Regions from separate parts of the Bacillus sp. MC1252 genome, predicted to be linked through region 2. Evidence: a T-box and tRNA genes for the amino acid it is inferred to sense, from the RefSeq annotation. Region 2 holds a T-box; the other holds one or more tRNA genes.
The links. The T-box of region 2 lies ahead of glyQ (glycine--tRNA ligase subunit alpha). A T-box ahead of a tRNA ligase gene usually reads a tRNA of that ligase, here a tRNA-Gly.
Positions count from the first base shown of each region.

Region 1: it encodes a tRNA-Gly, which carries the amino acid that the T-box ahead of glyQ (glycine--tRNA ligase subunit alpha) is inferred to sense. The anticodon was not compared.

Region 1 is NZ_CM166369.1:892,212-908,291, forward strand. Features, by position in the region: gene ltaS (lipoteichoic acid synthase) at 1-1,084, shown strand, start outside; gene lepB (signal peptidase I) at 1,241-1,807, shown strand; gene ACYH0L_RS04445 (homocysteine synthase) at 2,054-3,346, opposite strand; gene ACYH0L_RS04450 (hypothetical protein) at 4,450-4,662, shown strand; gene ACYH0L_RS04455 (ABC transporter ATP-binding protein) at 4,779-5,525, shown strand; gene ACYH0L_RS04460 (hypothetical protein) at 5,503-6,969, shown strand; gene ACYH0L_RS04465 (PqqD family protein) at 6,953-7,858, shown strand; gene ACYH0L_RS04470 (hypothetical protein) at 7,855-8,136, shown strand; gene ACYH0L_RS04475 (hypothetical protein) at 8,217-8,873, shown strand; tRNA gene ACYH0L_RS04480 (tRNA-Gly) at 9,001-9,074, shown strand; gene ACYH0L_RS04485 (hypothetical protein) at 9,172-9,768, opposite strand; gene queG (tRNA epoxyqueuosine(34) reductase QueG) at 9,852-11,000, shown strand; gene ACYH0L_RS04495 (amidase domain-containing protein) at 11,063-11,965, shown strand; gene trmL (tRNA (uridine(34)/cytosine(34)/5-carboxymethylaminomethyluridine(34)-2'-O)-methyltransferase TrmL) at 12,009-12,482, shown strand; partial or broken gene ACYH0L_RS04505 (YrpD family protein) at 12,632-13,337, shown strand; gene ACYH0L_RS04510 (PrkA family serine protein kinase) at 13,715-15,610, shown strand; gene yhbH (sporulation protein YhbH) at 15,751-16,080, shown strand, end outside.
Region 2 is NZ_CM166369.1:2,234,862-2,250,941, reverse strand. Features, by position in the region: gene yqfD (sporulation protein YqfD) at 1-619, shown strand, start outside; gene ACYH0L_RS11465 (PhoH family protein) at 623-1,582, shown strand; gene ACYH0L_RS11460 (HD family phosphohydrolase) at 1,697-3,808, shown strand; gene ybeY (rRNA maturation RNase YbeY) at 3,809-4,288, shown strand; gene ACYH0L_RS11450 (diacylglycerol kinase family protein) at 4,266-4,652, shown strand; gene ACYH0L_RS11445 (cytidine deaminase) at 4,766-5,164, shown strand; gene era (GTPase Era) at 5,157-6,062, shown strand; gene ACYH0L_RS11435 (YqzL family protein) at 6,210-6,353, shown strand; gene recO (DNA repair protein RecO) at 6,389-7,159, shown strand; T-box leader at 7,199-7,376, shown strand; gene glyQ (glycine--tRNA ligase subunit alpha) at 7,490-8,377, shown strand; gene glyS (glycine--tRNA ligase subunit beta) at 8,370-10,415, shown strand; gene ccpN (transcriptional regulator CcpN) at 10,582-11,220, shown strand; gene ACYH0L_RS11410 (pyruvate, water dikinase regulatory protein) at 11,246-12,067, shown strand; gene ACYH0L_RS11405 (YaiI/YqxD family protein) at 12,329-12,829, shown strand; gene dnaG (DNA primase) at 12,863-14,692, shown strand; gene rpoD (RNA polymerase sigma factor RpoD) at 14,894-16,015, shown strand.

The DNA of each region.
Region 1 (16,080 bases), 1.3 Mb from region 2:
CGATAACTTCTTCCATCAGACAGGTCAAGGAAAAACAGCAGATGCTGAGCTGATGATGGATAATAGTATGTTTGGCTTGCCAGAGGGTGCAGCGTTTGTGACAAAGGGTGAAAATACCTACCAATCACTTCCTGCGATCCTAGATCAAAAAGCAGGCTATACAAGTGCTGTGCTTCACGGGGACTACAAGTCTTTCTGGAACCGTGACACGATTTATAAGCATATGGGAATTGATCAATTCTTCGATGCTTCATATTACAACATGGATGAAGAAAACCTTGTAAATATGGGTCTGAAAGATAAGCCATTTTTTAAAGAATCAATCCCAATGTTAGAATCAATGAAAAAGCCATTTTATGCACATTTAATGACACTGACAAATCACTATCCATTTAATTTAGATGAAAAAGATGCGACGATTGCTAAGGCCACAACTGGCGATAAAACAGTGGATAATTACTTCCAAACAGCAAGATATTTGGATGAGTCATTAGAGCAATTCTTTAAGGACTTGAAGAAATCAGGTCTTTATAAAGACTCAGTTATTTTATTATATGGTGATCATAACGGTATTTCTGAGAACCATAACCGTGCAATGAGTGAAATTCAAGGAAAAGAAATTACACCTTATCAAAATGCACAAAACCAGCGTGTACCGCTCATGATTCGTATCCCTGGAAAACAGGGTGGCGTGAATCATACGTATGGTGGTGAAGTAGACGTAATGCCAACGCTTCTTCATTTACAAGGGATTGATTCAAACGAGTTCGTGAATTTCGGAACAGATCTATTTTCTAAAAAGCATGACCAAACCGTTGCATTCCGTAACGGAAACTATGTGACACCGACATATACCCTTGTAGATAATACAGTCTACGATACAAAAACGGGTAAAGTGGTGAAACAAAATAAAAAGACAGAGGCAATTAAAGCCCGTGTTGATAATCAGTTAAGCCTTTCAGATAAAGTGCTCTACAGGGATCTTCTTCGATTCCATAAGCTATCGGATTTCAAACCAGTGAATCCATCTGATTATTTCTATGGTAAAAACAAAGAGAACGAAGCAGATTCTTCTGCTAACTAACTGAGTTTTGGGCAAGCACAGAAAGGTGCTTGCCTTTTTCTCTCTTACAGCTTGATTTGTTGGCAAAATATGTTTATATTTAGGGGGAAACAAGCGTGACGTCAGCTGTAAGCTGACGAAAACTCATTTCGTCCTAGGGGATTTCAGGAGGAGCTTATGACAACAAATACAAAAACACAAAAAAAGAAATCAGAGTTATGGGGCTGGATCAAAGCCATCTTAATCGCATTCATTGCTGTTTTTATCATTCGTAACTTTTTATTCGCACCGTACATTGTCAAAGGGTCATCTATGTATCCGACATTGCATGATACAGAACGGGTTTTTGTGAATAAAACCGTCGATTATTTCGGTGATTATAAACGAGGACAGATCATTGTCCTTGATGGGGAAGACCGCAGCACTCACTACGTGAAACGATTGATTGGTTTACCTGGTGATAAAATCGAAATGAAAAACGACCAGCTGTATGTAAATGGCAAAAAAGTGGCAGAGCCTTATTTAGCGTCAAACAAAAAGCAAGCAGCCGCAGATGGCACTTTGCTGACACCTGATTTTGGCCCTCTTACAGTCCCAAAAGGAAAGTACTTTGTCATGGGTGACAATCGCCAGAATTCAATGGACAGCCGCAACGGCTTAGGTCTTTTTACAAAGAGTGATATTCAAGGGACAACATCATTTGTGTTTTATCCTTTCCAAGATATTCGATTACTCAACCAATAATAAACAATTTGAAAGCACACAGCCGTGTGCTTTCAGATTGTTGACAAAGGGCTAAAATGATCTTCATTTTAGCCCTTTGTCTTCTTTTCAGCTCAGCGTGATAGAAAACCATTGAAGTCTAGGAAGGACGAGTACCGGAGCGGAGCGAATTTGACATTCGTGAGCACCGTCACGCAGGACTGACACCGAATGCGAGGGTTTGTCTACACGCTGAAAGCACACAGGCGTGTGCTTTTTTCTGTTTCTTTAAGACTGGCTTTTTGCAATCGCCTGCTCAAGATCTGCAAGGATGTCTTCAATCGCTTCTGTTCCAACAGATAAACGAATGAGTTCTGGTGTGACGCCTGTCGCTTTTTGCTCTGCTTCACTTAATTGTTGATGTGTCGTGCTGGCAGGATGAATGATCAGTGATTTAGAGTCGCCCACGTTTGCAAGATGTGAGAAAAGCTGCACGGAATCAATGAGCTTTTTACCTGCTTCTCGTCCACCTTTAATACCGAATGTGAGGATCGCACCTTGTCCTTTTGGTAAATATGTTTGAGCCAGCTCATAGGATTCATGGCCTTCAAGACCAGGGTAGCTTACCCACTCTACAAGAGGGTGATCCTGTAAAAATTGCGCTGTTTTTAACGCATTTTCACTATGCCGCTCAAGACGTAAATGCAATGTTTCTAAGCCTTGAAGAAGCAAAAATGAGTTAAAAGGTGACAGTGCTGCGCCTAAATCACGTAAGAGCTGTACACGTGCTTTTGTGATATAGGCCGCTTCTCCAATCGCTTCAGTATACGTGAGACCATGATAACTTGGATCTGGTTCAGTCAGCCCTTTGAACTTATCACTGTCAGCCCAAGGAAACCCGCCGCTATCGACGATGACACCGCCAATTGATGTGCCATGTCCGCCAATGAATTTCGTCGCTGAGTGGACGACAATGTCTGCGCCAAACTCGATAGGTCTTAATAAATAGGGGCTGGCGAGCGTATTGTCCACAATAAGCGGAATATGGTGTTTGTGTGCAATGGCTGAGACGGCTTCAATATGTAAAATGTCGCCTTTTGGATTCCCGATGCTTTCTGCATACACTGCTTTTGTTTTATCCGTAATCGCTGCTTCAAGTTCTTCAAGATTGGATGAATCGACAAATTTCACTGTAATCCCGAGCTTTTTTAGGGTATGAGCAAACAGATTGTAGGTGCCTCCATAAAGACTGCTGGAGGATACAATTTCGTCCCCGGCTCCTGCAATGTTTAAAATAGAGTACGTAGTGGCTGCTTGTCCAGAAGAGACAGCAAGTGCACCAATTCCACCTTCAAGCTCAGCGATCCTTTTTTCAAATACGTCGTTTGTAGGGTTCATAATACGTGAATAAATATTTCCAGGTTCCTGCAGTCCGAATAAATTCGCCGCATGCTCACTATCCCTAAAACCGAAAGAGCTTGTTTGATAAATAGGCACGGCTCTTGAATAGGTTGCTGAATCAAGTTCCTGACCTGCATGAATGGCTTTTGTTTCTAAACGAAATTGAAGTTCTTCTGACATGTGTGTATCCTCCTTTTGTTAGATAAAACCAACTACTTTGATAAGAAATATTTAATAAGACTATAAATCTTGTTTCATGCTTGGTCAATCATTTTTTAGATAAATCTGAAAAAACAATAAATATAGTTGACAGGTCGGAATAATATGTATCAACATAAGCATACTGAAAACATCACCAAGAATGGCTGATCGGTCAACCGAAGGCTCTATCACTCAAGCATGAGTGAAGGGCCTTTTTTTATTTTAATCAGAAGGGAAGATGAACTTGGAAAAAAGAAAAAAATACAGAAAACATATGGATCTCACACTAGACATTTTGATTGAGCAGAACAAATATGAGATTTACAGCAATCAAGAAAGAACGAATAGAAGCGATTTACGATCGAATTGATGAAAAGCATATAAGGTCAAAATAACTTTTTTAGGTTAAGGGACTTACTGTGTATATGTCTGATGACAACAGGGATCGAGGTTTCATTGACAATTTCAATTATGATTGCTGGTGAAATCATTGGGAACAATAATTTTTCTGATAGAGCCTCTGCCGCAATTTTCTCAGAAATATAGAAAAAGTATAGTAGTCACTTCTAGACTGCTGTTCTTTTTTCATCGAAAGGAAGCGAGTCATATGTTGTGTCCTGCTGAAGCAGGTAAGGGCTTTTTTCCCAAGGCGCTTTCTTGTATATACATATTTTCGGTGACAAGAGAAGAAGGAAAATATGCCCACTCTTTTGTCGGAATTATCAGTAAATATTTCATAATTGGTGACATAACGACATGAAATCAGGACTTTTATATCTGATATATCGGGGGAATTCTTTCTATCTCACAAAAATGAAAGAACATATAGAAGAGATGATGAAAATGAACTATTTGAAAAAAAGTAGAAAAAAGATGGAATTATTGCCATTATATGGGTTTTGTAGGTATTGTGTTGTGGTAAAAACTAGTGAAAAAGAGAGGGTTCATCCAGTTGGGAGTGAATAATTGAATAAAAAGTCACGTTTTAATCGAAAATGCGTTCGGTCAAAAATGGGATCTTCTGTTGATGTTTGGAGTGTGACGCCTATGATACGATCATCATAAGCTGGGAGGTGAAAAGTATGACTTATGCAGCGCCGCAAGTTGACTATTCCACTATGGAACCTGCTATTATGGACCAAGCTTGGTTCTTAGTATTTGTTGCAGTCCTTCTTGGATTGGGAGCAACAGTTGTTCTAGGAGCAGCAGTTTGGTGTTTAGCAAACGGCAAGGGTAGCTTTACAGGAGCCGTTCAGTGGGAAAGTGGCTTAAAAGTCCAAATTGAATGTAAGTAGCTATACTTAGGATTCATCTTTTTACTTCTATGATATGACACCAGGGCTAAACCGTCTGTGGCGGGCGGTTTAGCCTGATCTGTTTTTTAAAGAATATGCAGACACTTGGAGGTTATATGTTTACGATCGAGAATTTAACCAAGACGTATAAAAATAATGTGACTGCTGTCAATGATTTTCATTTAAAGGTTGCCCCTCATCAAATCGTTGCTGTTGCTGGACCGAATGGATCTGGTAAAACAACGATGATTAATTGTATACTCGGCATCATTAAGCATACAAAAGGAACGATTCACTTGCAGGAGGTCACAAATGATGACCCATCCTTTAAAAAACAAGTAGCCTATATTCCAGATGACCTGCTGCTCCCTGAAGCATTGACTGGTGCTGAATATTTAGATTTTGTTTCTTCTATGTATGAATGTAAAACAATTCATAGAAGAAATCAACTAATTGAACTGTTTGATATGGACTCGGCTTTATCAAGACCGATCGAAACGTATTCACATGGTATGAAAAAAAAGACACAGCTCATTGCCGCCTTTATGCTTGATAGTCAATTGGTGATCATGGATGAGCCCTTTAGAGGACTTGATATTGAAGCGGTTATAAACACAAAGAAACTGATGAAGCGTTATGCCGAGAACCATGGTGCAATCTTGCTTTCAACGCATGATATGCTTTCAGCGGAAGAGCTGTGCCACAAAATCGCCATTATTTCTAAGGGAAATAAAATGGATGAAGGAACAGTCTCAGCCTTAAAGGAAAAGTATCAATCAAGCACACTGGAACAGGTGTTTCTGAAAGCTTCAATGTTAAGTGATAGGGGTGCACATTTTGATGAAATCATTAATCATTTCTAAAATGATGCTTAAAATGTGGCAGCAGGAGATGTATAAGCTCTTTGATACTCAAACGAAGCGAATCATTGTGGTCTTATTCTTTTTGTTTGCAGTCACAATGGGGGCCATCATTGGATATAGTTTTACTGGTGTCTTTATGAAGGCTTTCTTAAATGGAGATGAACGTTCACTTGGATTATTGGTTGTGTCGATGGCGATCAATGCATCTATTTTTACAAGCTTGTTATTTGTTCTGATCAAGGTCAGAACGCCTGAACAAGACCGGTTTTCTATGCAGCTCAGCTGGTTCCCGCTCTCTACCTTTCAGAAAAGTCTTGGATACTTCATTCCGATGGTGATAGTGGTGGCAGGGCTTGTTTTATTTTTTATCGGTATCCTGCTTTTACCTAACTTTATTGCCCAGGGAATCGGAATTTTCTTTATCTTTACTTTCTTTTTGATGGTGATTTTGCAATCGCTTTTTGTCTTCATGCTGCTGCAGCTCATTTATAACATTACCTATTTGCTCGTTCTAAAATTAAAATTACCGTTGCAAAAATTTGCAGCGATCTTTGTTTTATTGGCACTGGTTGTGGCGTATGGATTGACGCATTTTGATATCAGCCAAATTCAGCAATCATATATTCAGTTTGATTATCATTTAATGTATTTTACAGCACCGTTTTTCCTTGCAGCACAAGGGATGTCTCCAGAAGGGGTAAACTATGCAATTTTGATTCTGTTCATCCTTTTATCAGCGGGCGGCGCATTTCTTTCTCTTGCGATGATGCCGATTATGGCAGAGAAAAAAGCGTTAACCTTTTTAAACAAATTGCCGTTCTCTTCTTCAAAAAAATGGTCACTTATTGTAAAGGAAATCAAATCACAGGTGCGAAATGAAGAAAACATTTTAAACTTTCTCATTCTTCTCATTGTGATCTTATTCGTCCGTTATCAGTTTGGATTCCGGTTTGAAGAAGAAGCGTTTTTTGTTCTATGTGCTCTTGCTGGATTAACAGCCTTTAATTCATTTGGCAATGATAAACGTATGCTAGGGATGTATAAAACATTTGGCCTAATGTCGTGGGAAGTGGCTCTGTATAAGTTTATTGGACTTCTGCTCGTTGGTGTGATGCAGATTGCTTTATTCATGCTGACAACACTGACGCTTCCTGATCAGATTTGGAACGTATTGATTGGGGCCGCTGTGTTATGCAATGCTACTGCGCTCTTTTATGTGGTAGGTATTTTACTTCCTCTTGATCGGAACAATCCATACACAGGCATTTTTTCATTTGGAGCACTTATTTTACTTATGATTCCAATTGTTTTTATTGGAAACTATGTCATAGGGGAGTCGAGTCAAACGCTTCAGTGGCTGCTTGTGGCTGCTTTTGAGGGTCTGCTCATCTTTGCCATATACAAAGGTTTTTCATGGAGGTATTCACATGATTCAACTTCTTAACAGTAAGCTAAAGATTGAGCGGGTACCGGCTCTTGGGCCTTATGTGACCTTACAAAAGAGGCATCTCACTGATACGCAGTATGGAAGCACACTCCCGATTAATGAAAGTGCCTATCATATGTTAACGAAAGTGGACGGCAAGAGGACAGAAGCGAGTATTACAGCAGAGCTAGCCGATTTGTTTCAGGTCGATGAGTCTGTCATTGCTCGTGATTTTTATCAGCTGATGATGGGGCTGAATCAGCATCATTTGCTGTCTATTCATTATCAATCACCATATCGGATTGTCACAGCCTGCTGTCAATTTTTTAAGCAGTATCAAGTAAAGATGAAGGAACGATTTGATTGCACAGGCCACTCATTTCTTCAAATATTGGGGACGGCCTTGCTTATGGTGACGCGTAAAATCATCTTTTTCTGGGTGCTTTTCATGGTCATGGCAGGCATCGCCTTTTTATTCATCCCTGATCCATCGATTGCAGCCATTGCGATTTATTTTTCCATTATTTATTTCGGATTAATTACCGGGACGGCCTTGCATGAGGCAGCACATGGTTATGCACATCGGAAGTTTGCGGGACGGGATGGTCCTCAAGGTTTTTTTGCGAGTGATATGATGTCTGTGAAATTTGTGAGACCTGTATTAGATCCATTTCAGAAAAAGCAGGTATGGATTACGCTGCTTGGACCGCTTCTCCCTGGTGTGATTGGGGCAGCTGGAATCATTGTGACCGTATTATTTCTGAAAGAAAATCCAATTTCGACAGGTTTTTTTATTTTTTCAATTACGTATTTTATTCAATTACTCTATCTTCTTCCGTTTATGGGGGATGGTAAATCCATTATGAAGCAGCTATTGCTTCGTGGAATGGGAGGACAACGATCATGAACGTTCAGGCAATGAAACAAGGTGCTATAGTTGGTGGTTTCCTAGGATTCTTAGGCTTTCCGATGCTGACAATTGGTGTACTGTTCTATCATTTATTTCAATCAAAAACAAATGATGCATTATTATTTAACAGTCTCGCTTTTGAGATGGAAGGTTCGTCAGCGTTTACTTTTCAGATCAAGCCAAACTTTTTTATTTATATGATTGTGATTTTTGCAGCGAGTTTTCTCATTGTGGCATTGCTGTCGGCAATGAAACAGAAAAAAGCGAAAGATTAGGAGAATTTTCCTAATCTTTTTTTGTATGCTCAACCAAATTTTAGTATAATAAAGAATGAAAAATATTAAAGGGGATATCAATGATTAAAAAATGGAGCATACTTTTGTTCACTGTTTTTCTATTAGCAGGATGCGGTGAGAAGGCCGAAGAAACAACAACGACAGTGAAGACAGTATCTAAAAAAGAAACAGAACCCGTATCTAAGGATCAAGTAACAATTGAAAAAATGAAACTGACAAAGAAAGAAGAAAGCTTACTAGATGCCACAACCACTAATGAAATGGTGGCTCTTACCCTAAAGGGATTAACGAAGAAGAATAAGAGTATCACTTTTATTGGGAGTCATTACAAAAATGGTCGATTAGTTGATAAGGAAGCATCATCTGCCACCTTTGTTTTACATCAGGATGGAACCGATCAAACGATGAATGTGCTCTTACAACTGAATCATCAGAAAGATATATACGAATCACAATTTAGTATTTGGTCAGACAGAAAGAATGATGGAATGATAAAAGCGACTTCAAGCTTTCCATTCAAAGTAGGTGACTATGTTTTTTCTGCACAATCTGAATCTGTCAAAGTGGCTTCAGGAGAAAAAGCACTAATTGCGTATACAGCTGCAATGGGGAAAGATGGGAATTTACCAATGCTTGAGGCAATCGAAAAGAACCCAGAGAAAGCGTTGAAGAATATGTCACATGCATACTTGTTTTATGTCCAGCTAGATAAATAACTATCTTAATATATATGGAGAATATGAAGTTTTTTGACGAAAAATCTTCATATTCTCTTGACGAATTGTTAAGAAAGTTGTAACATAATAAAAGTCAACGCAATGACGTTGCTTTTAAAAGATTGATGCGGGTGTAGTTTAGTGGTAAAACCTCAGCCTTCCAAGCTGATGTCGTGAGTTCGATTCTCATCACCCGCTCCAATACATAATTTTGTTTATAACGCAGTATTTCGTTTCTTAGATAAACGAAGTGTTGCGTTTTTTATTATGTCAGTATAATGTGAAAAAGCACTGTCAGCTACAGTGCTTTTTCAATGAGTTCATATTTGCTTTCTCCACCATGTATTTGTATAAACATCTTCGTCAAGGATTGTATAAGAGCTTCACTCTTTTCCCGGGAAATAGATGGCGGGAAAAGGATGATTTGAAGAATGTTCTTTGTGTCTTGAGAAATTTGTGCTTTACTTGCTTGAGAAAATAACCCTTTAAGTCCCGTTTCGTCCTGCCATTCGATGTGACCAGCATCATTTTTTGCAAGTGAAAGTGGCTCTTTTAGGCGATCGGCATCTAATGTCAGGATGGGCAAGAAATATTTTAATGAGAAAAATATCGACAAATCCTGTACGGAATTGGTCGAGTCAATAAATTGTTCCTTTTGAATATCAGAAAGAAGTGGAAGGAAAGGAATGTCTTCTATAAGCTCAGTCCATTCTTTGATCGCAGGTACTTCTTTCAAGGCTTTATCTTCGTATTCAAAAAACAAAGACTCTTGAAACAGGCGTAATCGACCTTTTAACATTTGAGGTGATTTACCGACTTCAATATGTGAATATTCAATCTGTCCAACATGGATAGACGGGCTTTGAGGATAAGGAATTTCCATATGTATCTTCACAGTGACTCACTCCAATCGGTCATGATACACTCGTATTATACTGAAAACAACAGAAGAAACAAAGAAAGGAGGTTTGCAAGGTGATTCATGTTGGAGAATTAAAAGAAGAATTGATTCAATATGCGAAAGAAATTGGTGTCGATAAAATTCGATTTGCAAGTGCTGATACATTTGATTCATTAAAGGACCGCCTGATCTTACATGAATCGTTAGGGTATTTGTCCGGCTTTGAAGAGCCTGATATCGAAAAACGAACAAACCCTTCTTTGCTGCTTCCAAAGGCCAAATCAATTGTTGCAATAGCGCTCGCGTATCCTTCCAAAATGAAAGATGCCCCTCGAAGTACAAAGGATGCAAGAAGAGGAATCTTTTGCAGGGCTTCTTGGGGAACGGATTATCATGTTGTATTGAAAAAAAAGCTTGATATGCTCGAGGAATTCTTGCGGAGCAAGCATGTCGATATACGAACAAAATCAATGGTGGATACAGGGGAACTGTCTGATCGTGCTGTAGCAGAACGCGCTGGCATTGGTTTTAGTGCAAAGAACTGTATGATTATCACACCAGAGTTCGGCTCTTATGTGTACTTGGCTGAAATGATTACAAATGTTCCATTTGAACCGGATGAGAAAATTGAAGACCAGTGCGGGACGTGCAATAAATGTGTGGATTCGTGTCCAACAGGTGCGCTTGTGAATCCAGGACAGCTGAATTCTCAAAGGTGCATTTCGTTTTTAACTCAGACAAAAGGGTTTTTACCTGACGAGTTCCGTTCGAAAATAGGGAACCGCTTGTATGGGTGTGATACGTGCCAAATAGTTTGCCCGATCAATAAAGGAAAAGACTTTCATCTGCATCCTGAAATGGAGCCGGACCCTGAAATTGCAAAGCCGCTTTTAAAGCCGCTCCTTACGATCAGCAATCGTGAGTTTAAGGAAAAATACGGTCATGTATCAGGATCATGGCGGGGGAAAAAGCCCATTCAGCGGAATGCGATTTTGGCACTCGCTCACTTTAAAGACGCATCTGCCTTACCAGTTTTGATTGAATTGATGCACAAGGATCCAAGGCCGGTCATTCGAGGCACGGCCGCTTGGGCCATTGGCAAAATTGGCGACGTGCAGCAGCTTTCAGAGCTGGAAAAAGCTCTTGAGCGGGAAAGTGATGAAGAAGCGAAACAAGAGATGATCAAAGGGATTGAGCTATTACAGACACCTTTAAATACTAAATAACATCCCTATGAACATAGAATGTACCAAACAGAGGTTTTAAAAAAAGTTTTGGTGGTGTCTGTGTGAAACAATTATTAGCGCAAACGTTAGAAGACAGGCTGGCGTATTTATTAAATGACAGTGCGATCAAACAGCCGCAGCTCATGTCTGATGTGGAAGCAGTAGAACGAAAAAAGGAGCTTTTTGCTAGAAGACAGGTTGAGATTGTGAAGGCAAAGGCAAAAACAAAGCTTCTAGATTCAACAATTCAGGATGATGGGGCTCAGCATGTGCAATATCTTGCTCATCTCACTTATGTCTGTAAGGATGTAGACGATTCTTTTTATTTGGAGGAACAGGTTGAAAAAAGAGAAGCGTTTCTTTATAACGACATGCTTGTCAAAGATCGCATGATGCAGGAGGAACGGCAAAAGGAGGAGCGGGTGGATGAGCGCTTCCAGAACGAGGAACAATTCGGGAGAGCCTTTCACTATGATCGGCGGGCAGCCGTGCAATATGCGGAGACGTACTGGAATAAACGGAATCCAGCCTACAAGAATTTTGAAGATAACTGTACAAATTTTATTTCACAATGCTTGAAAGCAGGGAATGCGCCAACGAGAGGGTATCCGAATCGCGGGTCTGGCTGGTGGGTGCGTCCACATACGTGGAGCTACAGCTGGACGGTGGCTCATTCGATGAAAAACTATTTAGCGAATTCTAAAGCAGGCTTAAGGGCAAAGAAGCTAAAAGAAGCGCAGGAGCTTCAAATTGGTGATGTCATTTGCTACGATTTCGAGGGTGATGGAAGGTATAATCATACAACCATTGTTGTTGATCATGATAAAGGCGGAATGCCTCTTGTGAATGCACAGACGTATGACAGCCGCATGCGGTTTTGGTCATATGAGGATTCAACTGCCTATACACCAGCTATTCGTTATACGTTTTTTCACATTTTGGACGATGCCGCAAAGGATAGTTAATGGTATAATGTTGAGCGGAAAAGAAAATTAGAGGTGAACTTTTTTGGGACTTCATGTCGTTTTATATCAACCAGAGATTCCAGCTAATACTGGAAATATTGCGCGTACATGTGCAGCAACAAATACAACACTTCATCTGATTCGTCCGCTTGGTTTTTCGACAGATGACAAAATGCTGAAGCGTGCTGGACTCGATTATTGGAAGTATGCCAATGTGGTCTATCATGATTCACTCGATGAATTGTTTGAGGCCCATCCGAAGGGGCAATTCTTCTATATCACAAAGTTTGGCCAAAAGCCGCATACAACGTTTGATTACTCTCAGTTAGATGAAGACTATTTCTTCGTCTTTGGCAGAGAGACAAGTGGGTTGCCGAAAGATTTGATTGAACGAAATATGGACCGCTGTCTTCGTTTACCGATGACAGAGCATGTTCGTTCGCTTAATCTATCGAATACAGCAGCGATCCTTGTTTATGAGGCACTTCGCCAGCAGCAATATCGAGATCTCATATAAGATCATGATGAAAGCCGAGATACCCATCTCGGCTTTTTTATGTGGTGATGAAAAATATGACTTATTTATACTTTTTGTACATGTTGAAAATAGATATGATGATAGATTGCATTTTCAAAAATGATGAATCCATTAGGAGGAATAATGAGATGAAAAAACTACTGATTACTAGTGCCGTTATCTCAGCTATTTTAATGGGGATCGTTCCAGTCAGTATCCCAGGTCTTTCTCAGACGCAGGAAATAGGAGCAGCGCAATGATCTAAAGGAATTGGCGGGCGTACCTATATCAATAGTAATGGATCTATATTGGTCACAAAAATTCAACTTCCTTCCACGATGAGTGTGTCTAAAGGGGCAGCTTATATTTATTCTGGATTCACAGGATCAAAAGAAGCGGATATTGGTCTTCAATACAGTCCAACCTATAATGTATGGAAACCTACGATGAAGGTAGGAACAAATAATCAAGAAACATATATCGAAGAACATAGTAATTTTACGTATACAAAAGGATTTAAGCCTGGAAGTACTGTTCAAATGACCATTTATAAAAATTTGAATGGACATACAAGAGCGACTTTCTGGGGGACAAACAATGTTGGTTATACAGGGCGCATTATCACAGAAATTCAAAACTCAAACATTATCTCTGTGACCAAATGGAAATTACTTTCGACGGTTGCAGTGACTGACGATATTTATCGGAAAGATATTCGGGCAAACTTCTCTACTCGTTTTACTGATATCACATTAGATAATTGAGCAGTCACACTGGTGATAGATACGCAACTTTACTTCGATTCAGGTGTCAGGTAATACAGTGAATATGCAAGTGCTGAAAACAATGAACTAAATGAAAAAAGGATGTTCCGCTAATGGAACATCCTTTTTTTCATTTACCAGGCTTGCCTTCGTAGCCAGCTGTGAAAATGGATACTAAAAACGTAATGATGACGCCCATCATAATGACCGTTCTCATATAAGCTCCCCCTTATCCCTTTGTTCCTGTCCGCTGCCTGTTTCATATGATGTGAAGTTCGCCTTGAAAAGCAGGAGAAGAAGATCATTTTTCTCCTGTTTTTCCTTTATTATGAAGGGTCTTGCGGATGGTTGTCAATTCAGTTTGCCAATTCGTCATTTTGAAGAACGAAAGCATGTAATAGGACGCCTGCGCATAGATTGTAAAACAGTATCTGATTACTAGCTTCAATCTTGAAAGAGGAGGTTCATATGGATATTTTAAAGAAAATTGAACAGCACAGAGAAGAAGAGCAGCGTCTCAAATGGGAAGGCACATTCAGCGATTATTTAGACATTATTAAGGAAAATCCACTTGTCGCTCAATCTGCTCATTCTCGCGTTTATCATATGATTAAAGACAGCGGGATTGAAGAGGAGAATGGGGTCAGAACCTACAAATTTTTTGATCAGGAGCTTTTTGGATTAGAGGAATCACTGGAAAGGCTAGTGGAGGAATATTTTCATCCTGCTGCAAAGCGATTAGATGTGCGGAAGCGTATTTTATTATTGATGGGACCGGTAAGCGGCGGGAAATCGACGCTTGTAACAAGGCTGAAAAGAGGACTCGAAGCCTATTCCTTGACAGACAATGGCGCAGTCTATGCGATCAAAGGCTGTCCCATGCATGAAGACCCGCTTCATCTCATTCCGCAAAATCTGCGGGAGGATTTCTATAGAGAATATGGTATTCGTGTGCAGGGGAATTTGTCGCCTCTGAATATGATGAGACTGGAAGAGGAATATGGCGGCAGAATTGAGGATGTAAGGGTTGAGCGGATTTTTTTCTCAGAGGATAAACGGACCGGCATTGGTACCTTCAGCCCGTCTGATCCGAAATCTCAGGACATTGCCGATTTAACAGGCAGCATCGATTTTTCAACCATTGCTGAATTTGGATCAGAGTCAGACCCTCGTGCATACCGGTTTGATGGAGAACTCAATAAAGCAAACCGCGGGATGATGGAGTTTCAGGAGATGTTAAAGTGTGATGAGAAATTTCTGTGGCACCTTCTTTCATTAACGCAGGAAGGAAATTTTAAGGCAGGCCGATTTGCCTTGATTAGTGCGGATGAATTGATTGTCGCTCATACGAATGAAACCGAGTACCGGTCGTTTATTTCAAATAAGAAGAACGAGGCCCTTCATTCAAGAATTATTGTGATGCCGATTCCTTATAATTTAAAGGTGACAGAGGAAGAACGGATTTATCATAAAATGATTTCAGAAAGTGATGTTTCAGACGTTCATATTGCACCGCATACGCTGAAGGTGGCAGCGATGTTCTCTATTTTGACGAGACTCAAAGAGCCAAAGCGTTCTGATATTGATTTGGTGAAAAAAATGCGTCTGTATGATGGGGAAAGTGTCGAAGGCTTTCAATCTGCTGACATAGATGAGATGAAAAAGGAATTTCATGACGAAGGGATGAGCGGAATTGACCCGCGTTATGTGATCAACCGAATTTCATCCACCATTATTCGAAAGAATATGGAATCGATCAATGCACTGGATGTGCTTCGTTCCTTAAAAGAAGGGCTTGATCAGCATCCATCCATTTCAAGTGAAGATCGGGAGCGTTATTTGAATTTTATTTCTGTCGCGCGAAAAGAGTATGACGATATTGCGAAGAAAGAAGTTCAAAAGGCATTTGTGTATTCGTATGAGGAGTCTGCGAAAACACTAATGGATAATTACTTAGATAATGTCGAAGCTTACTGCAATAAAAACAAGCTGCGTGATCCGTTAACTGGTGAAGAAATGAATCCTGATGAAAAGCTTATGCGCTCAATTGAGGAACAGATCGGTATTTCTGAAAATGCCAAAAAGGCATTCCGAGAAGAAATTCTCATTCGTATTTCGGCTTATGCGAGAAAGGGCAAGCGTTTTGATTATAATTCTCATGAGAGATTACGAGAGGCGATTCAGAAGAAGTTATTTGCCGATCTAAAAGATGTGGTCAAAATTACGACATCGACGAAGACACCAGATGAACAGCAGCTGAAAAAGGTAAATGAGGTAGTGGCTAGATTGATTGATGAGCATGGCTATAATTCAACAAGTGCAAATGAACTCTTAAAATATGTAGGCAGTCTTCTGAATCGTTAATAAATGAAGGAGGCATTATTGGCGCACATCCGCACCGGTAATGTCTTTTTTAGAAATGATCGTCATCTTGGATGACGGCAGCATACGATAAAGGAATCGATAGTTAGAAGAATTGCGTAAACAGGTGAGGAGGGGGATGGATGTCCCGGCAAGAAAAAAGTCAGTTTATTGTTTCTCAGGAAGACTGGTCCCTCCATCGAAAAGGCTTTGACGACCAGCAGCGTCATCAGAAAAAAGTCAAAGAGGCGATTAAAAACAATTTGCCGGATCTTGTCACAGAGGAAAGCATCATCATGTCTAATGGAAAAGATGTTGTCAAAATTCCGATTCGTTCATTAGATGAATATAAAATTCGGTACAACTACGACAAGAATAAGCATGTGGGTCAAGGGGATGGAGACAGCCAGGTTGGTGATGTTGTCGCGCGTGATGGATCAGACAGTAAGCAAGGGCAAGGGAAGAGGCAAGGT
Region 2 (16,080 bases):
CATCGTTGCTAAGAAAAAGGCCGTCATCACGAGGATGTATGTAGAAAAAGGAGAGCCGCTAGCCGCGGTCGATGAACATGTGAAAAAAGGGCAGATGCTCGTCTCAGGACTAATTGGCAGTGAAGATCAACAAAAAACGGTAGGAGCCAAAGCGAAAATCTATGGTGAAACATGGTATCGTTCTGAAGTTTCTGTCCCTCTTCGAACATCTTTTGACGTCTTTACGGGTAAAATGAAGACAAAGCACAAGCTCTCCGCATTTGGAGGTTCACTACCATTTTGGGGATTTTCCTTTAAAAAAGATGATTTTGAGCAGCCAAAAATAGAAACAGAAGAACATCCACTTCATTTCTTAAACTTCCAGCTGCCATTCTCCTATGAAAAGGAAATCACACGTGAAAGTGAAAAAATCAATCGAGAATACACAAATAAAGAAGCAGTTCAAGCAGGGATTAAAATAGGTAGAAAAGAATTAGAAGAGAAGCTAGGTCAAACAGGTGAGGTGAAAAGTGAAAAAGTTTTGCACGAGACAACAGGGAATGGTAAAGTTAAGTTAATCATCCTTTACCAAGTAATAGAAGATATTGTTCAACCAACACCTATTGTTCAGGGAGACTAGAGAATGACAGAACATTTACTTGAGATTCAACAAAAATTGGATAGCCCAAACGAAGCCATCGCTTTATTTGGCAATCAAGATGCTTATCTGAAACTGATGGAAAACGAGCTGAATGTCTCCATTATTACACGTGGAGAGAAAGTGTATGTTTCTGGTCAGGAAGCATCAAGAGATACAGTGAGCCAGTTGATTACATCTCTCTTACATCTCATCCGTAAAGGAATCGAGATTTCTGAACGGGATGTCGTCTATGCGATTAAAATGGCGCAAAAAAACAAGCTGAATTATTTTGAGAATATGTATGAAGATGAAATTACGAAAAATGCCAAAGGTAAGTCGATCAGGGTGAAAACGATCGGTCAGCGTGAATATGCTGCGGCGATGAAGAAAGATGACCTCGTCTTTGGGATTGGGCCTGCTGGTACAGGTAAAACGTATTTGGCAGTCGTTAATGCGGTACATGCTCTGAAAAATGGACATGTGAAACGGATTATCCTGACAAGACCAGCCGTTGAGGCAGGAGAGAGTCTTGGCTTTTTGCCAGGCGATCTAAAGGAAAAAGTAGATCCTTATTTAAGACCACTATATGATGCCTTGCATGATGTGCTTGGCAGTGATCATACGGAACGTTTAATTGAGCGCGGTGTCATTGAAATAGCGCCTCTCGCCTATATGAGAGGGCGGACGCTCGATGATGCATTTGTGATTTTAGATGAAGCGCAGAATACAACGCCAGCCCAAATGAAAATGTTTTTGACGAGACTAGGGTTTGGCTCTAAAATGGTCATTACAGGAGATATTACACAAATTGATCTGCCAAAGGGCATGCAGTCAGGCCTTGCGGCTGCAAAGGACATGCTTGCAGAGATCAAGGGCATCTCATTCATTGAATTAGACCAGACAGATGTGGTCAGACACCCGCTTGTGGCGAAGATCATTGGCGCATACGAAAAGCAAAAATGAACTGAGTGACCCGATCGTCTTCATCGGGTCATTTTGTTTCGATCGTGGTTTAAAGTAAAAAAGGAGGTACTTTCCTTGAGAAAGAATCAGAAAGGCAGTAAGCGCAAAAGACTGCTGTCTAAAAAAGAACCTCAGAAAATGGAGCGCTCACGTTATTTAAACGTTTTGCTATACGCTGGTTTAGCAGCCATTCTGTTCGTGGTGCTCTTCTTCCATGTAAAGCCTGAATCGCTCGACTTAGATTTGTTTTCAGTGAGCGAACAGACCATCTATTCTCCGTCAACCGTCGATGATCAAGAAGCGACAGAAGAAAAGAAGCAAGAAGCAACGGATCAAGTAGAAGATCAGTATACGCTCAAAAAAGCATATTCTGACAATCGTGTTGACCTCATCTCATCCCTCTTTGAAGCCATTAAAGAAGAGAAGAAAGCCGCTGATGAAAAAGAGAACCCGCCAACAGATCAAGAAATGGTCAAGCGTGTAAAAGAAAAACTCACAACAGATATGCAGGAAGCTGTTTCGGATCAATCCATCAAAGCACTGCTCCAAGCAAGTGACGAAAATCTCTCTTTTACTAAGGATTCCATCATCACAGTGGTGAATTCACTGATGAGTAAAGAAATCACAGCAGCTAAGTTACAAGATGAGAAAAAACAAGTGAAAACAGAGCTTGAAAACAATTCGATTCCTTCAAAATATTTAAATGCAGCGAAAGAAATCGGTGAATTTGCGATTATTCCAAACTATGTATTTGACCCAGTGGCAACAGAGAAGAAAAGGCAAGAAGCAGCTGATAATATTCAGCCGGTTCAAATCAAGCAAGGGCAAATTTTAGTGGAAGAAGGGGAACTGATCGACCGTGAAGTTTATCGCAAATTAGAGCTGACCGGCCTGTTAAACAGCTCAAATTTGTTTAAGCCTGTAAGCGGTCTTATGATATTGATCGGCCTTTTCTTAGCGGCGATTATTCACACATTAGAAACGAGGAAAAAATCGCTTGTCCATAAGAATAAATCGTTACTGCTTTACTCGCTTATTTTCACCATTATTTTAATCATCATGGAAGTATTCAGTCTCTTCCAGGAAACGAAATACACGACGATAGGCTATGTCGTGCCAGTTGCGCTTGGGACGATGCTGATCAAGCTGCTGATCAATGAGCGGTTAGCGATCTTCTCTGGCCTTGTATTTGCCCTTTGCGGAAGTATGATGTTTAATCAAGGAGTAACCGGCGTCTTTAACTATGTTATCTGTGCGTATTATCTCATTAGCGGGATGGCGGGCATTTTGTTTTTGAGAAAACATAACGCGAGATCGAAAATTTTGCAGGCAGGGCTTTTGGTGGCTTTGACGAATGTTCTTGTGGTTTTATCAATCACGCTGATCCAAAACTCCTCTCCGTCAGGACTTGAAATCGGTGTGAACCTCATGATGGCGATTGTGTCAGGGTTTGCATCAGCTATTTTGGTTATTGGGTTAATGCCTGTCTTTGAAAGCATGTTTGGCATTCTTTCGACAATGAAGCTGATTGAATTATCGAATCCAAATCATCCGCTGCTCAAAAAGATTTTAACAGAGACACCAGGTACATATCATCATAGTGTCATGGTGGCGAATTTAGCGGATGCTGCTTGTGAAGCAGTCGGCGCAAACGGGCTTTTAGCGAGGGTTGGCGCTTATTATCATGACATTGGGAAAACGAAAAGACCGCAATACTTTATTGAAAACCAAATGAACATTGATAATCCGCATGACAAGCTTTCCCCACAGCTGAGTAAAAATATTATTATTGCCCATACGACAGATGGTGCTGATATGCTGAGAGAAAAGAAGTTTCCTGAAGAGCTTGTCGATATTGCAGAACAGCACCACGGGAAATCTCTTTTAAAGTTCTTCTACTACAAAGCAAAAGAACGTGATGATCAGGTGACAGAAGAAGAATTTCGTTATCCTGGTCCAAAACCGCAATCAAAAGAAGCGGCGATCATTTCTGTGGCTGACAGCGTTGAAGCTGCGGTTCGGTCAATGCATAATCCAAATCCAGAGCGGATTGAAAAACTTGTCAAAGGCATTATTTCAGATAAAATGCAGGACGGGCAATTTAGTGAATGTGATCTGACATTTAAAGAATTAAATATTATTAGCCAAACGATTTGTACAACATTAAAGGGGATTTTCCATTCTCGGATTGAATATCCAGATGCCCCGAAACAGAAGGTGAAGTAAATGACATTGTTAATCGATTTAATAGATGAAACAGGACAAGTATCAAAAGAGCATCTTGAAGAAATGGAAAAGCTTCTTCAATTTGCTGCGGATGCCCTTGAGGTAAAAGATCAAGCGGAAGTATCAGTGTCGATCGTCTCGAATGAAGAAATTCATCAAATCAACAAAGAATACAGGGGAAAGGACGCACCAACAGATGTGATCTCCTTTGCACTTGAGGAAGAAGGAGAAGGTGAGATTGAGATCATTGGCGCGGGCGACATCCCGCCGGTACTCGGTGACATTATCATTAGTGTTGATCGAACGAAAGAGCAGGCAGAAGAATATGGACATTCCTTTATGAGAGAGCTTGGATTCTTAACGATTCATGGTTTCCTTCATTTACTTGGTTATGATCATATGACAGAGGAAGATGAGAAAGAAATGTTCGCCAAACAGACAAAAATTCTGGATGATTATGGCCTTTCGAGATCATCGTAAGAAACGCAGCCCGCTTGCCCGTTTTTTTCGGAGTTTTTATTATGCATTTAGAGGAATCTGGCGAACTTTCTTGAATGAACGGAATTTTCGATTTCATACAGTCGCAGCCATCATCGTGGTGATCTGCGGCTTTTGGTTTCACATTGAACCGGTCGAATGGATGATCGTGCTTCTTTTATGTGGGGGAATCTTTGCACTTGAACTTGTCAACACAGCCATTGAACATACAGTGGATCTTATGACAGAAGAAAAGCACCCGCTTGCAGAAAGAGCAAAGGACGCTGCAGCAGGCGCTGTTTGCGTTTACGCCGCGATTTCGGTTATGATTGGGTTGATGATCTTCCTGCCGAAGATCATGCAATAGAACAATATTACTATTTATTAACATTTTTAGAAATGGGCGTGAAAATGTCACGTGAATTATGTAAAATATAAATGTGACAGTGGGTCCATTTCTTCTGAAAGTGGGAACTAGGAATGAACAAACAAGAGTTGATTTCAGAAGCAATCAAAGCAAGAGATTTTGCATATGTACCCTATTCAAAATTCAAAGTCGGTGCAGCATTATTGTCGAATGATGGAAAAGTGTATGGCGGCTGCAACATTGAAAATGCAGCATATGGCATGTGTAATTGTGCGGAAAGAACAGCACTTTTTAAAGCTTATTCAGAAGGCATCACATCTTTTCAAATGCTTGCAGTAGTGGCTGATACAGATCGACCTGTTTCACCGTGCGGCGCATGCAGACAGGTCATTTCAGAGCTATGTGCACCTGATATGCCAGTGATCCTAACAAACTTAAAAGGACATATATACGAAACAACAGTAAACGAACTATTGCCAGGCGCATTTTCACCGGAGGATTTAAATGACTAACGAAAGCTTCAAATCAGGATTTGTATCAATTATTGGAAGACCAAATGTAGGTAAATCAACCTTTCTTAATCGTGTCATTGGACAAAAAATTGCCATTATGAGTGATAAGCCCCAAACGACGCGAAACAAAGTTCAAGGTGTCTTGACAACCAACACGTCACAAACGATTTTTATCGATACACCAGGCATTCATAAACCTAAGCATAAGCTAGGTGATTTTATGATGAGGGTGGCTCAAAATACACTGAAGGAAGTCGACCTGATCTTGTTTATGATCAACGCAAAGGAAGGTTATGGCAAAGGTGATGAATTCATCATTGAACGACTAAAGCAAACATCTACACCGGTGTTCCTTGTCGTCAATAAAATTGATCAAATTCACCCAGATGAACTGTTCCTTTTAATTGATGAATACCGCACACGTTATCCGTTTAAGGAAATTGTGCCAATTTCAGCTCTTGAGGGCAACAACATTGATACGCTTCTTCAGCAAATTGAAGGTTATCTTCCAGAGGGCCCTCAATTTTATCCAGCAGATCAAGTAACAGATCATCCAGAGCGGTTTATTATTTCTGAATTAATTCGTGAAAAAGTGCTGCATTTAACGAGAGAAGAGATTCCTCACAGTATTGCGGTTGCGATCGAATCAATTAAGCCAGATGAAAATGGCAAGATCCATGTGGCGGCGACCATTGTCGTAGAACGTGATTCACAAAAAGGGATCGTTATTGGTAAACGAGGCAGCTTATTAAAAGAAGTGGGACAAAAAGCGCGCAGAGATATTGAAGCACTTCTAGGCTCAAAAGTATACCTGGAGCTTTGGGTAAAAGTTCAGAAGGACTGGCGTAATAAATCCACTCACTTGCGTGACTTCGGATTTAGAGAAGACGAATATTAAAAATCGCTGCATTTGTCATAAAATCTGACAATGGTGCGGTTCGATTAGTAAAAATTGTTTATCATGAAATGGAGGTAGCCTGGTCAAGATAAAGTTAATATGTTGGATGTAGCGTTGCTGCTTCTAATAAAGAAAGGTGGGGTTTTTATGTTGAATTTTACATGGAACGTATTTTCACAAACAGGAAGCGTTGACACGTATCTGCTTTTCAAAGAGTTAGAAAAGGAGAACCTGGAAAGACCCGATGTACTTGAAGAAGAGATAGCACGATTTGATTTTCCAATCTTATAATTCTTGACCCCCTCCAACGCTCGGAGTGTAGACAAATGCTCATTAAAAGTGAAGGAATCGTTCTTAGAACAACAGATTATGGCGAAACAAACAAAATTGTCACGCTGCTCACTAGAGAGCATGGGAAAATTGGTGTGATGGCAAGAGGTGCTAAAAAATCAAACAGCCGCCTGTCAGCCATAAGCCAGCCGTTTTTATACGGAACCTTCCTTATCCAATCATCAACAGGACTTGGAACGCTCCAGCAAGGTGAAATGATCGAAAGCATGCGGGCCATCCGGGAAGATTTATTTCTGACTGCATATGCCGCATATATGACAGAATTACTCGATAAAGGAACGGAGGAAAAGAAGCCAAACCCTTATTTGTTTGAGCTCCTTCTTCAATCTTTACGTCATCTCAATGAAGGCACAGATGCTGATATTATTTTATTTATTGTAGAGGTTAAAATGTTATCAGTGATGGGGATGAAGCCTGAACTGGATCAATGTGTACACTGCGGTCAAAAAGAAGGGCAGTTCCATTTCTCGATTAGAGATAACGGATTTATTTGCCAAAATTGCTTTTCTAAAGATCCATATAAACTGCCCTTATCCCCAGCAGCTGCAAGACTGCTTCGTTTGTTTCATTATTTTGATTTATCAAGGCTTGGTCAAGTTGACGTGAAACCGCAGACTAAACAAGAAATTCGTCAAGTGCTGGATCACTACTATGACGAGTATTCAGGCCTTTATTTAAAATCAAAAAAATTCATGAATCAGATGGAATCCATGAAAAAGCTAATGGGTGAAGAAAACAAAAGTTGACATCTTCCATGACTTTTTGTAAGATCATCTAAGATAAAATATGTTGCATTGACAGAAAGAAGTACTTACGTATAATCCATAAAAGCGACCTTAGGACGGTGTAAGCTAAGGATGGAGGCGTAACGAAAGGCATTCTTGAGCAACGTAAAACAAAGCGGCTGGGTGCTACGACACCAGCAAATAGGGTGGAACCGCGGGAAAAACTCTCGTCCCTATGTTTGCAAGGAACCTTGTGAGCATAGAGACGGGAGTTTTTGTGTTCTCTTATGAGGTTCTAGTCCCCACCCGCCATACATAGCGGATGGTGTAGAAAAGACGGAGGTGCGATCATTGAATATTCAAGACATGATTTTGACGCTGCAAAAGCATTGGTCAAATGAAGGCTGCGTATTAATGCAAGCGTATGACACAGAAAAAGGTGCTGGAACGATGAGTCCATACACGTTCCTGCGAAGCATCGGACCAGAGCCGTGGAAGGTAGCGTATGTAGAGCCTTCTAGACGCCCGGCTGATGGCAGATATGGAGAAAATCCAAATAGATTGTATCAGCATCATCAATTTCAAGTGATCATTAAGCCATCACCTGACAATATTCAAGAACTGTATCTTGAATCATTGAAGGCGCTTGGCATTGACCCGTTGAAACATGATATTCGTTTTGTTGAAGACAACTGGGAAAATCCATCTCTTGGCTGTGCAGGGCTCGGCTGGGAAGTCTGGCTTGATGGCATGGAAATTACGCAATTTACGTATTTTCAGCAAGTCGGCGGCTTAGAATGTAAGCCAGTTTCTGTTGAAATCACATACGGTATTGAACGTCTTGCCTCTTACATCCAAGACAAAGAAAATGTCTTTGACCTTGAATGGACAGACGGATTTACTGTAAGAGATTTATTCTTAATGGCTGAATATGAGCACTCTGTTTATACATTTGAAACATCTAATACTGACATGCTGTTCGATTTATTTACAACCTATGAGAAAGAAGCACATAGCCAAATGGACAAAGGACTTGTTCACCCGGCATACGATTATGTACTCAAATGTTCTCATACATTTAACTTGCTCGACGCAAAGGGCGCTATATCTGTCACTGAGCGAACCGGCTATATTGGAAGAGTACGTCAGTTAGCGCGAAAAGTGGCTAAAACGTATTACGAAGAACGAGAAAAACTTGGATTCCCTATGTTGAAAGAGGAGGCGGCTTCTCATGAATAAACAAGATGTATTACTCGAAATCGGCTTAGAAGAGATGCCGGCTCGTTTCATGCCAGAGAGCACAAAGCAGCTAGGTGAGAAAGTAAAAGCTTGGTTTGAAACGCAAAATATTTCATTCGAAGATGCTGTTTTATTCAATTCACCAAGACGCCTTGCTGTGCTTGTCAAAGGTGTCGCAGAAAAACAAGAAGACATCAAAGAAGAAGCAAAAGGCCCAGCTAAAAAGATTGCTCAAGACGCTGAAGGCAATTGGACAAAAGCGGCTGAGGGCTTTGCCCGCGGACAAGGCGCTTCAACAGAGGATCTCTATTTCAAAGAGATCAAAGGTGTGGATTATGTCCATGTCCAAAAGTTCCAAGAAGGAAAGCAAGTCAAAGACCTTCTCCCAGCGCTAGGTGAGATTGCCGCTTCATTAAGCTTTCCAAAGAACATGAGATGGGGAAGCGAAGATTTACGCTATATCCGTCCGATTAAATGGATTGTTTGCTTATTCGGGCAAGAGATCGTACCCGTTGAAATTGCAGGCGTAAAAAGCGGACGGGAGACAAGAGGACATCGCTTCCTCGGTACGACAGCCAGCATTGACTCACCTGCTTCTTATGAGCAAACATTACACGATCAATTTGTCATTGCAGATGCAGGTAAAAGAAAGCAATGGATTACTGAGCAGCTAAATGCCCTTTCTTCAGAAAAAGGCTGGGTCATTCCAGTTGATCCTGAACTTCTAGAGGAAGTCAACGATCTTGTTGAATACCCAACAGTGTTGTTTGGTTCCTTTGAAGAAGAGTTCCTTGCATTGCCGGAAGAAGTATTGGTCACGACAATGAAAGAGCATCAGCGCTATTTCCCTGTGAAAAATGAGCAAGGAGAATTGCTGCCTCATTTTATTACGGTCAGAAACGGAAACAGTGAGGCGCTGGAAAATGTCGCAAGAGGAAACGAAAAAGTACTTCGTGCGCGTTTATCAGATGCTGCATTCTTCTATAAAGAAGACGAAAAACTAGTCATTGAAGACAATATTAAAAAGCTTGATAAGGTTGTATTTCATGAGAAGCTTGGAACAATTGGTGACAAGCTGAAGAGAGTGACAGATATTGCGACCCGCCTAGCAGCGCATGTCAGCACAGATGACGAAACAACAAAACGTGTCGCAAGAGCAGCAAGTATTTCTAAGTTTGACCTTGTGACTCAAATGGTCTATGAATTCCCAGAATTACAAGGAATCATGGGTGAGAAATATGCAAAAGCACTTGGCGAACACGAAGAAGTCGCAAAGAGCATAAACGAACACTACATGCCGCGTTTTGCCGGTGACAAGGCGCCTTCGACTCTGATTGGTGCGATTGTCGCAGTAGCGGATAAACTAGATTCTATTTGTTCGTTCTTTTCAATTGATGTGATTCCAACGGGTTCTCAAGATCCTTATGGACTCAGAAGACAAGCGAGCGGTATCGTTCAAATCCTGCTCGACCGTCATTGGAATATTTCATTTAAAGAGCTGTTAGCACTTGCTCAAGTAGAGGCAGAACATGAAGCTGCTCTGATTGAGTTTTTGACGCAGCGTTTAAAATATGTCCTCCAAGCAGAGCATATCCGTCATGATGTGGCCGATGCAGTGCTTGATGTTGAAAATATTGAGCCTTATGCGGTCGTGAAAAAAGCAGCTGTTCTTGAAGAGAGCGTGAAACAAGAAAGCTTCAAAGAAACGGCTGAGGCACTTGGCCGCGTCATTTCAATCAGTAAAAAAGGGGAAGATGTAGAGATTCAGCCTGCACTGTTTGAAAATGAGCACGAGCAAAAGCTATTTGAGGCGTATCAGCAAGTAGAGAAAGCTGTTAAGGGACATGTGGCAGCAGGAGAATACAACTTAGCACTTGAGGCGTTAAATACCTTAAAAGCGCCGATTGTTCATTATTTCGATCACACAATGGTTCATGCGGATGATGAAAAACTGAAGCAAAATCGTTTGGCACAGATGGTCAAGCTAGCTAAAGTCATTCAATCATTTGCGAATATGAACAATTTAATTGTAAAATAAATACCTAAGAACGGTTGCCTTTTGAGAAGGGCAATCGTTTTTTACTCATTTAATTCACGGTTTTTGAGCGGATTTTTGTTTCATTCGGACAAAGATGCGCTATAATATGATGAGTTATGAAAATGATATACATAAAGTAAAGATTCGCTCTCTCTATTTAAAGGTGGTGAGTACAATCGAGTTAAATAAACGGCAAGAGCAGATTTTACAGATTGTCAAAGAGAATGGTCCGATCACTGGAGAGCATATCGCCGATCGGCTGAACTTAACAAGGGCTACCCTCAGACCGGATTTAGCCATTTTAACAATGTCTGGATTTTTAGAAGCAAGGCCAAGGGTCGGCTACTTTTTTACAGGAAAAACAGGCACGCAGCTTCTGGCAGATAAGCTGAAAAAACTCCAAGTGAAAGATTTCCAATCCATTCCAGTGGTGATACATGAGAATGTTTCGGTTTATGATGCGATTTGTACGATGTTTTTAGAGGATGTGGGCACATTATTCGTTGTGGACGATCACTCTATTTTAACAGGCGTGTTATCAAGAAAAGACCTCCTTCGAGCAAGTATTGGAAAACAAGAGCTTCCATCTATACCTGTCCATATTATTATGACAAGAATGCCGAACATCACCGTTTGCCGCAAGGAAGATTTCATTATGGATGTGGCCAAGCACTTGATTGAAAAGCAAATAGACGCACTTCCTGTCATAAAAGAAACGGATAAAGGCTTTGAAGTTGTCGGCAGAATTACGAAAACAAACATGACGAAAATACTTGTTAGCTTATCGGAGAATGAAATTATCTAATTACAGAAGACTGCGAGGGGATGTTATGAGTAATCGCGTAATTTTTGTTGTATCAGATTCAGTAGGAGAAACCGCAGAGCTCGTGGTCAAAGCGGCACTTAGCCAATTTGATGGCGGTTCATCAGACCATTCAAATATTAGAAGAATCCCATATGTTGAGGATATCGGTACGATTAAAGAAGTCATTTCACTGGCGAAAGCAGATAACGGGATCGTCTGCTTTACTCTCGTTGTGCCAGAAATGCGTCAATTTTTAATAGAAGAGGCAGAAGCAAACGGAGTCGTTTACTATGACATCATTGGTCCACTTATTGATAAAATGGAGACCGCATATGGAAATGAAGCGAAACATGAGCCGGGTCGTGTACGTCAATTAGATGAGGACTATTTTAAAAAAGTAGAAGCCATTGAGTTCGCTGTAAAGTATGATGATGGCAGAGATCCAAGAGGCATTCTAAAAGCTGATATTGTGCTCATTGGTGTATCACGCACGTCCAAGACACCGCTTTCTCAATATTTGGCGCATAAGCGGCTGAAGGTAGCGAACGTTCCGATTGTTCCTGAAGTAGATCCGCCAGAAGAGTTATTCTCAGTTGATCCAAAGAAATGCATTGGCCTGAAAATTAGTCCAGACAAACTCAATCATATTCGTAAAGAACGTTTAAAATCTCTAGGTTTAAATGATCGAGCAATTTATGCGAACATCGAGCGGATTAAAGAGGAACTAGAGTATTTTGAAAAAGTGGTTGACCGAATTAACTGTCAAGTTGTCGATGTATCGAATAAAGCAGTTGAGGAAACGGCGAATGTCATTCATCAAATGCTGACCAAAAGAGGTTCCGAATAAACTCAGGATGCTCCTCCTGGGTTTTTCCTATGGTGGGAAACGGGTAAACAAAAATAATGGCATATTTGCTGCATTTGTATTATAATAAAAAATTGTGATAAAATGATTGATTTTAGGTTTAAGTTAAGTCAAGAACGAATAAACTAATATTGGCAGAAGTCAAGTGATTCTGAACATAACTTTTCGACAAAATGAGTTTTACTGTTGATTGCTTTATGGGGGAAAAGTATGGTCTTTTTGCTTCTTTAAAGCAGGAATAAGGTGGAGGGATGGAGAATTAGTCACCTGAATGAACGTAAAAGAGAGAGGACGATTTATGTCGATGCAGATGCTTGTCCTGTAAAAGACGAAATCCTTTCTGTCGCATCTCAGTTTCAAGTACCTGTGACTTTCATTGCTTCATATGAGCATTTTCAAACCAAAAGATCACCACTTGAAGATTGGCGGTTTGTAGATACACATAAGGAAGCAGCGGATTTAGTCATTGCGAACTCAGCTGCCGCACATGATATTGTCGTCACCCAAGATATTGGTCTTGCCTCCTTACTGCTTCCAAGACATGTCATTGTTCTGTCTGAAAGAGGACGGATGTACACAAACGAAACAATTGATTTTGATTTGGAACGCAGGCATGTTTCCAGCAAACAGCGAAGAAAAGGTATATACGGAAAAGGTCCCAAAAAGCTTTTGGAAGAGGATAAAAAGCGATTTATTACGCAACTACAAAAAATCCTGTCGAATCATGAAGGATTTTTGAATTAAAAGGCGAATAATGTACGACGGAGTGTTATTAGGATGAGCAAACGTATACCAGATGAACTTTTGGAGCAGATCCAAAAAAACGCAGACATTGTCGAAGTGATTGGAGAATACGTACAGCTTAGAAAACAAGGTCGAAATTACTTCGGTCTTTGTCCATTCCATGGTGAAAATACTCCTTCATTCTCTGTTTCAGCAGATAAGCAAATCTTCCATTGTTTTGGCTGTGGTGCTGGAGGTAATGTGTTTTCGTTCCTCAGACAAATGGAAGGCTACTCATTTATTGAAGCCGTTTCACATGTTGCTGATAAGTACCATATTGATTTGCCTGATCATGTAGCGAATGCTCAGATCAGTTCCTCTCAGCAAGAGGATACAGCAAATCATAAAATGATTGAGGCACATGAGCTTCTTAAGAAATTTTACCACCATTTGCTGGTAAATACAAAGGAAGGTCAAAACGCACTCGATTATTTACGGTCCAGAGGCTTTACGGATGAAACAATTGCCAAGTTTGAGATCGGGTATGCTCTTGACTCTTGGGATTTCATGACCAAGTTTTTAGAAAAACGAGGGTTTGATCCTATGATGATGGAGAAAGCTGGTCTTTTGATTCAACGAGAAAACGGCACAGGCTTTTTTGATCGTTTTAGGGATCGTGTCATGTTTCCAATTCATGATCATCACGGGACGGTCGTCGCTTTTTCCGGAAGATCACTTGGTAATCAGCAGCCTAAGTATATGAATAGTCCTGAAACGCCACTTTTTCATAAAAGTAAGCTGCTCTATCACTTTCATGACGCGCGTATGCATATTAGAAAACGCGAACGGGCGGTCCTTTTCGAAGGATTTGCTGACGTCATCTCAGCTGTCACATCTGGTGTTGGCGAAAGTGTTGCAACAATGGGTACGTCTTTAACAGAAGAGCACGTTAAACTGCTCAGACGGAACGTAGAAGAGATCATCCTCTGTTATGACTCTGACACGGCCGGATATGAAGCGACCATGAAAGCGTCAGATTTGCTTGGAAAAAGAGGATGTAAAGTTCGCGTTGCCATGATACCAGATGGACTCGATCCAGATGATTACATTCGTAAATATGGCGGCGAGAAATTTAGGAATGACATCATAGATGCAAGTGTGACATTAATGACATTTAAGATGAATTTTTTCCGAAGAGGAAAGAATTTATCAGACGAAGGAGACCGTCTTGCTTATATGAAGCAAGTTCTCCGAGAAATCAGCCGGTTAAACGGCTCCTTGGAACAAGAGATTTACATGAAACAGCTTGCTGGAGAGTTCTCGATCTCACTTGACTCATTAAAGGAACAACTGGAGCTGTTTGAAAAGCAGCAGCGGCAAGAAGCCAAAAGCACGCAGGAAGAAAGTGGGCTTGAAAAACGGCGTGCACATTTGTCAACACAGGTGAGAAGAAAGCGTCTGCGGCCGGCATATGAAAATGCAGAGAGAATGCTGCTTGCTCATATGTTAAAAAGCGATGACGTGATCCGCAAAGTGCTTGACAGAGTAGGGATTGAATTTAATATAGATACGCACAGGGCGCTGGCAACGTACATTTATGCATTGTATGAAGAAGGCAAAGAACCGACGCCGCAGCACCTGATGAACCGGTTGGAAGATGATGTGATAAGTCAGCTTCTGACGGATATATTAATGATTCAAGTTGGAGACGAACTAAGTGAAGCTGAATTAAGTGATTATGTAAAAAAAGTGTTGAATCATCGGAATTTGTCAATGATAAAGGAAAAAGAACTAGAACGTGCAGAGGCGGAGAGGCAAAAAGATTTCTTCAAAGCGGCAACACTTGCAAAAGAAATTATTCAGTTGAACCGTTCGCTGAAGTAATACGTCTAATATTTATGACAAGACTTACGGCTGGCAATGAATCCTTTAGGGGAGGAGCATAAGACCGCAAGCATCTTGCCTTCATCATTATTTATTTTATTCCTATTTGCTCATCTGTTTGATAGAGAGAGAAAAGCAGAGCGGATGCAAATCGCAAGTTACTTTAGAATTCGTTGCAAGCTTTGGAAGGAGGGATCCATAATGGCTGATAAACAAGCCCACGAAACCGAAACTGAATTAACCTTTGAACAGGTGAGAGATAAGCTCACTGAAACGGGTAAAAAACGGGGCGTTTTAACATACGAAGAAATTGCAGAGCGTATGTCTAGCTTTGAAATTGAATCAGACCAAATGGATGAATACTATGAATACTTAGGCGAACAGGGTGTAGAGCTCATCAGTGAAAATGAAGAGACAGAAGACCCAAATGTTCAGCAGCTGGCTAAAGCAGAAGAGGAATTTGACCTGAATGATTTAAGCGTACCACCAGGTGTCAAAATTAATGATCCTGTTCGTATGTACTTAAAAGAAATCGGACGCGTCAATTTGTTATCTGCTAAAGAAGAAATTACGTATGCTCAAAAGATCGAAGAAGGCGATGAGGAATCAAAAAGAAGATTAGCGGAAGCGAACCTTCGTCTCGTTGTCAGTATTGCGAAACGCTACGTCGGTCGTGGTATGCTTTTCCTTGACTTGATTCAAGAAGGAAACATGGGGCTCATGAAGGCAGTTGAGAAGTTTGATTACCGCAAAGGATACAAATTCTCAACATATGCGACTTGGTGGATTAGACAGGCGATCACGCGTGCCATTGCCGATCAGGCGAGAACAATCCGTATTCCAGTTCATATGGTGGAAACCATTAATAAATTGATCCGTGTTCAAAGACAGCTTCTGCAAGACCTAGGCAGAGAACCAACGCCAGAGGAAATTGCTGAAGACATGGATTTAACCCCAGAAAAGGTAAGAGAAATTCTTAAAATTGCACAAGAGCCTGTCTCTTTAGAAACACCTATTGGTGAAGAAGATGACTCGCATCTTGGTGATTTTATTGAAGACCAAGAGGCGACGTCTCCATCTGACCATGCTGCATACGAATTGTTGAAAGAGCAGCTTGAAGATGTATTAGACACGCTAACGGACCGTGAAGAAAATGTGCTGAGACTACGTTTCGGACTAGATGACGGAAGAACACGCACGTTAGAAGAGGTTGGAAAGGTGTTTGGCGTAACAAGAGAGCGTATCCGCCAAATTGAAGCGAAAGCTCTTCGTAAATTAAGACACCCAAGCAGAAGTAAACGATTAAAAGACTTCTTAGAATAGAAACCGGACGGATCTTGAAAGAGATCCGTTCTTTCTTCATCAAAATGAAAACGCTTTTTTCAATC